2 regions of the Comamonas aquatica genome follow, and region 2 is predicted to be linked to the other one. Evidence: predicted binding sites of a transcription regulator. Region 2 holds the regulator's gene; the other holds the start of a gene.
What was found. The regulator sigma-54, encoded in region 2, starts transcription at its own class of promoters, with help from an activator protein. The targets are predictions, from matches to a motif close to TGGCANGNAANCTGCTTT.
Positions count from the first base shown of each region.

Region 1: a site for sigma-54 is predicted at 1,312-1,329, ahead of KAQ61_RS12275 (CmpA/NrtA family ABC transporter substrate-binding protein). Genes of this name have one in related genera too.

Region 1 covers NZ_CP072916.1:2,595,581-2,598,988, forward strand. The annotation lists gene KAQ61_RS12270 (nitrate regulatory protein) at 1-1,162, shown strand, start outside; gene KAQ61_RS12275 (CmpA/NrtA family ABC transporter substrate-binding protein) at 1,487-2,755, shown strand; gene ntrB (nitrate ABC transporter permease) at 2,782-3,408, shown strand, end outside.
Region 2 covers NZ_CP072916.1:3,310,920-3,314,327, reverse strand. The annotation lists gene lptA (lipopolysaccharide transport periplasmic protein LptA) at 1-496, shown strand, start outside; gene lptB (LPS export ABC transporter ATP-binding protein) at 496-1,266, shown strand; gene KAQ61_RS15625 (RNA polymerase factor sigma-54) at 1,317-2,897, shown strand; gene KAQ61_RS15620 (methyl-accepting chemotaxis protein) at 3,090-3,408, opposite strand, start outside.

The DNA.
Region 1 (3,408 bases), 720 kb from region 2:
TGCGCTGCAGAAAGAGCGCGGCCTGTCCAACATCCTGCTGGCCAGCCACGGCCAGCGCGCCCGCCAGGCCCTGCACACCCAGGTCCAGGCCAGCACGCACAGCGCACGCGCGCTGCGCGGCGTGCTGGATTCGCTGGACCTCCAGGCGCTGCGCGGCAGCCATGGCGCGCGCCTGTGCAACCACATCGCCTATGTGCTGCAGGGGCTGGATGCGCTGCCGGCGCTGCGTGCCCGCATCGCCGCGCTGGACCTCAGCCCCGATGCCGCCACCCAGGCCTACATCCGCCTGATCGCCGGCCTGCTGGCCGTGGTCTTCGAGGCCGCCGACAGCGCCACCCACCCCGACATCTCGCGCCTGCTGATTGCCATGCTGCACTTCATGCAGGGCAAGGAGCTGGCCGGCCAGGAACGCGCCACCGGTGCCACGGTCTTCAGCAGCGGCACCAGCACCGCCACCCGCCAGCAGCACTGGCTGCACCTGATCGACTCACAGGAGCGCTGCCTGCAGGTCTTTGCCGAATGCGCCCCCGCCACCCCGCTGGCCCTGTGGCAGGCCGCCTGCATGCACAGCCCCCACCTGACCACCATCGAGCGGCTGCGCCGCATCGGCTGCACCTCGCCCGCCGACGCCCCGCTGGACATGGAGCTGGGCGAGATCTGGTTTGACGCCTGCACCTTGCGCATGGACACCATGTACGAGATCGAGACCACGCTGGCCGACGAGCTGCTGCAGCATTGTCACACCCAGCTGCAGGCTGCCCAGGCGGCCCTGGCCCACCCACAAAGCATGCTGCACAGCGCCAGCGACGCGGCCGGGGCCCTGCCGGACTTCTTCAACACCTCCAACACCAACCTGGTGCTGCGCCCCGGCACCGACTACGCCCCCCAACTGGGCCAGTCCGTGATGGCCCTGGTGCAGGAGCAGTCGCTGCGCCTGCAGGCCATGCACCATGAGCTGGAGACCGTGCGCACGGCGCTGACCGAACGCAAGACCGTGGAGCGCGCCAAGGGCCTGCTGATGACCCACCGCGGCATGAGCGAGGCCGAGGCCCACAAGCTGCTGCGCCAGACGGCGATGAACCAGAACCGCCGCCTCATCGACGTGGCCGAGGCCATGCTGGCCATGGCCGACCTGCTGCCCCTGCCCGGCCACGCCGGCTGAGCCCGGCAGCGCCTGCCCCCCGCACACGCGGGGCATGCGGGCGGCCACGCACCAAAAGCAGGCTGCTTCGGCACCACTTTGCTGCATTGCAGCAACCGCATGGGCTGCACCGGGCCGCCCTGCCTGGGACATCCAGGGTCGGTGGCAGCTGGCACAGTTTCTGCTTCTTGCTTGGCGAATCTCGGCCAAAGGCGGTCAGGGATCCACCCATTCCCCCCTATGGACAACGGCGTCCCCATCCCCCTGCCTGCAGGAAGGATCGGGACGCCGTTGTGCTTAGCGGGACCATCTTTCGATTTTGCCCACGCATTGAAGGAGCCCTCCATGGCACAGCACGCCCCACACCGCCCCGCCGATCCCCAGGCCTCGCGCCGCCAGTTCCTGCGCCAGACCGCAGGGGCCGCGGCAGGCACCGCCCTGTTCACCCAGCTGGGCCATGGCGGCGTCTGGGCCGCCGGCTCCGACACTCCGGAAAAGAAAGAGGTCCGGATCGGCTTCATCCCGCTGACCGACTGCGCCAGCGTGGTCATGGCCTCGGTACTGGGCCTGGATCAGAAGTACGGCGTGAAGATCACCCCCAGCAAGGAAGCCAGCTGGGCCGGCGTGCGTGACAAGCTGGTCAATGGCGAGCTGGACTTTGCCCATGTGCTCTACGGTCTGGTCTACGGCCTGCACCTGGGCGTGGGAGGCCCCAAGAAGGACATGGCCGTGCTCATGGGCCTGAACCAGAATGGCCAGGCCATCACCCTGTCCAAGGCCCTGGCCGACAAGGGCGCCGTGGACGGCCCCAGCCTGGCCAAGGCCATGGCCCAGAACCCGCGCGACTACACCTTTGCCGGCACCTTCCCCACAGGCACCCATGCCATGTGGATGCACTACTGGCTGGCGGCCGCCGGCATCAACCCGCTGTCGGGCGCCAAGCTGATCACCGTGCCGCCGCCACAGATGGTGGCCAACATGCGCGTGGGCAACATGGACGGCTTCTGTGTGGGCGAACCCTGGAACCACCGCGCCATCATGGATGGCATCGGCATCACGGCCAACACCACCCAGGACATCTGGAAAGACCACCCCGAGAAGGTGCTGGGCGCCACCGGCGAGTTCGCGCAGAAGTACCCCAACACCTGCCGTGCCGTGATCATGGCGATTCTGGAAGCCAGCCGCTGGATCGATGCCAGCCTGCAAAACAAGCTGAAGATGGCCGAGACCGTGGCCCAGAAGTCCTACATCAACACCAGTGTGGACGCCATCAACCAGCGCATCCTGGGCCGTTACCAGAACGGCCTGGGCAAGACCTGGGACGACCCCCACCACATGAAGTTCTTCAACGACGGGGCGGTGAACTTCCCCTACCTGAGCGATGGCATGTGGTTCCTGACGCAGCACAAGCGCTGGGGCCTGCTCAAGAGCCACCCCGACTACCTGGCCGTGGCCAAGCAGATCAACCGCATCGACCTGTACACCCAGGCGGCCAGCCAGCTCAAGGTGGCCGTGCCCAAGGACGCGATGCGCAGCAGCAAGCTCATGGACGGTGTGGTGTGGGATGGCAAGAACCCCGCCCAGTACGCCGACAGTTTCAAGATCAAGGCCTGAGGCCACCACGCTAACGGAGAACCCCCATGGTCAGCGCCGTCTTCCACTCCCCGCATGAGCGTTCCGCCCCCGGCGACGCCCCGCACACCCCCCCCAAATCCATAGCTACCAGCGCAGGCAGTACCTTGTCCAAAGCCGAAAAACCCTTGACACCCACCGCCGCCGCACCCGCCCGGCCCGGCGCGCGCAGGCGGCTGGAGGCCCTGCTGGCCTGGGCCTTGCCACCGGCCCTGGGCCTGGCGCTGCTGATCGGCCTGTGGTCCGTGGTGGCCAGCAGCACCGGCCAGTCCATCCCCGGCCCGCAGGCCACCTGGGCCCAGGCCGTCGAGGTCTTCAGCGATCCCTTCTACCGCAACGGCCCCAACGACCAGGGCGTGGGCTGGAACGTGCTGGCCTCGCTGCAGCGCGTGGCCCTGGGCTTTGGCCTGGCGGCGCTGGTCGGCATCCCGCTGGGCTTTGTGATCGGGCGCTTCAGCTTCCTGTCGCGCATGGTCAACCCGCTGATCAGCCTGCTGCGTCCGGTCTCGCCCCTGGCCTGGCTGCCCATCGGCCTGCTGGTGTTCAAGGGGGCCAACCCGGCCGCCATCTGGACCATCTTCATCTGCTCCATCTGGCCCATGGTGATCAACACCGCCGTCGGCGTGCAACGCGTA
Region 2 (3,408 bases):
CGTGTTCACCGGCAATGTGGTGATGACCAAAGGCTCCATCGTGCTGCGCGGCGCGCAGCTGGACGTGCGCCAGGACGGCGAAGGCTACCAGCACGGCATGGTCAAGGCCGAAGCCGGCAAGCGCGCTTTCTTCCGCCAGAAACGCGACACGGCGCCCGGCGCCCCCGAAGAGTTTGTCGAGGGCGAGGCCGAGGTCATTGAGTACAACGGCCGCACCGACGATGTGAAGCTGATCCGCCGCGGCCAGTTGCGCCGCTACACCGGCGGCAAGCTCAGCGACGACATCATGGGCAGCGTCATTACCTACAACAACCTGACCGATGTGTTCACGGTCGACGGCGAAAAGCGCAGCAACCTGCCTTCGTCGGCACCCGCAGGCTCGGGCGGCCGCGTGCGCGCCATCCTGGCGCCCAAGTCCACGCCGGGCAGCAGCCCCGCGCCGGCACCGGCCCAGCCCTTGCAGCCGTCGGGTGGTCTGAACTCCCAAGGACAGTGATGGCAGAAGATTCTCGTGACACGCGTGCCACCAGCAAGCTGGAGGCGCGCCACCTGGCCAAGACCTATGGCAGCCGCAAGGTGGTCAAGGACGTGTCCATGACGGTGCAAAAGGGCGAGGTGGTGGGCCTGCTCGGCCCCAACGGCGCGGGCAAGACCACCTCGTTCTACATGATCGTGGGTCTGGTGCGCTGCGATGGCGGCGACATCCTGATCGACGGCCAGTCCGTGGGCAACATGCCCATCCACCAGCGCTCGCGCCTGGGGCTGTCCTACCTGCCGCAGGAAGCCTCGATCTTTCGCAAGCTGAATGTCGAGGACAACGTGCGCGCCGTGCTGGAGCTGCAGACGGATGCGGCCGGCCAGCCCCTGAGTGCCGCTGCCATCGAGCAGCAACTGACCAGCCTGCTGCAGGAGCTGCGCGTCGAGCACCTGCGCAAGTCGCCGTCGCTGGCGCTGTCCGGCGGCGAGCGCCGCCGCGTGGAGATCGCGCGCGCCCTGGCCTCCAACCCGCGCTTCATCCTGCTGGACGAGCCCTTCGCCGGCATCGATCCGATCGCCGTGATCGAGATCCAGCGCATCATCGGCTTCCTCAAGGAACGCGGCATCGGTGTGCTGATTACCGATCACAACGTGCGCGAAACACTGGGTATCTGTGACCACGCCTTCATCATCAGCGATGGCACAGTACTCGCCCAGGGCACACCCGAGGAGATCGTCGAGAACCCGGATGTGCGCCGGGTCTACCTGGGCGAGCACTTCCGCATGTAGTCTGGCCCGGCAGCGTCGGCAATCACAAGAAAGTTCGAGGGGGTACAGCGTTGAAGCCAGGTTTGTCACTGCGGGTCTCACAGCATCTGGCGCTCACGCCGCAGTTGCAGCAATCCATCCGGCTGTTGCAGCTATCCACCCTGGAGTTGTCCCAGGAAGTCGAGCAAATGCTCGACGACAACCCGTTTCTGGAGCTGGCCTCGGACGACGCCCCGCGCGAGGAGTTCGGCCTGCAGGCCGCGGACGAGCCCGCCCAGCACGAGGGCGGCTCGGTCGACGAAACACCATATTCCATAGCAGACAGCGCAGGTGCCGCAAGCGCTGAAGGCCAAAAAGACCAGGAATCCGCGGCGCCCGACAGCGACGTGCCCAGCGACTGGGAGGGCGACGGCAGCGTCGACATCGCGCACGACGACAGCGAATGGGGCGGCGACGCCCCGGCGCGCGGCAACCGCAATGACGACGAGGATGCCCCCACGGCCCTGGACCTGGCGGGCGCGCACGAGTCGCTGACCGATTTCCTGCACCAGCAGGCGCTGTCGCTGCGCCTGTCCGAGATCGACCGCTATGCGCTGCGTTTCCTGATCGAAAACCTCAACGACGATGGCTACCTCGAGGACCCGCTGCAGGCGTTGGCTGAGGGCCTGGCCGGCACCGACGATCTGGAGCAGCTGGACGAGCTGGTGCACCGCTTCACCGTGGCCCTGCGCCTGCTGCAGTCGCTGGAGCCCGTGGGCGTGGGCGCCCGCGACCTGGCCGAATGCCTGCGCCTGCAGCTGCTGCACCTGCACCGCGAGGATCCGCAGGACGAGATGCTGGGGGTGGCGCTGCAGGTCTGCGCCCAGCCGCTGGAAATGCTGGCGCGGCGCGATGTGCGCAAGCTGATGCAGGCCTGCGGCCTGCCCGAGGCCAAGGTGCGCGCCGCGCTGGGCGTCATCGCTCGGCTGGAGCCCAAGCCGGGGCGGCGCTTCACCGATGTCGAGCGCCACATCATCGTGCCCGACGTGATCGTCAAGAAAACAGCGCGCAAGGGGGGGGATGGCCTGGCGCAGTTCAGCGTGCAGCTGAACCCGGACGTGATGCCGCGCCTGCGCGTGCACGACGTGTACGCCAACGCCCTGCGCAGCCACAAGGGCAGCGACGGGCACGCCGGCCTGCAGCAGCGGCTGCAGGAGGCGCGCTGGTTCATCAAGAACGTGCAGCAGCGCTTCGACACCATCCTGCGCGTGTCCAAGGCCATCGTCGACCGGCAGAAGAACTTTTTCGTGCACGGCGAGCTGGCCATGCGCCCGCTGGTGCTGCGCGACATTGCCGACGAACTGGGCCTGCACGAATCGACCATCAGCCGCGTGACCACGGCCAAGTACATGGCCACGCCGCACGGCACCTACGAGCTGAAGTTCTTCTTCGGCTCGGGCCTGGGCACGGAGACCGGGGGCAACGCCTCCAGCACGGCGGTGCGCGCGCTGATCAAGCAGTTCGTCGCGGCCGAGAGCCCGAAGAAACCGCTGTCCGACAGCCAGATCGCGGACATGCTCAAGGAGCAGGGCATCGAGTGCGCGCGCCGCACCGTGGCCAAGTACCGCGAGGCCTTGAAGATCGCCCCGGCCAACCTGCGCAAGGCGCTGTAGACGCGTTCCGGTCCGGTGGGGGCAGCCGGTGGGACAGCACCGACACAGCGGCCAATCATCAAAAAGAGAGCTGCTGGCGCTCCATACACAAAGGGTTCAGATGGAAAACCATCTGAACCCTTTTATGCAAGCGCGCGAGCAGCTCTCTTTTTAAAACCCCGCGGGCCCGCGCTGCGCGTGCCCGGCGGTGTGTCAGCGCAGGGCCAGGGCCTGCGTGGCGGGCGCGTGGTCCAGCTTGAAGCCGCCGACCACCTCGGCCAGCTGGTGCGCCTGCTGCTGCAACGACTGCGCGGCGGCGGTGGCCTGTTCGACCAGGGCGGCGTTCTGCTGCGTGCCCTGGTCCATCTGGCTGACGGCGCCGTTGATCTCGCCGATGCCGTTGCTCTGCTCCTGGCTGGCGTGGCTGATCTCCGCCACGATGGCGGTGACGCGGCGCACGCTGTCCACCACTTCCTGCATGGTGGCGCCGGCCTCCTGCACCAGGCGGCTGCCGGTGTTGACCTGGTTGACC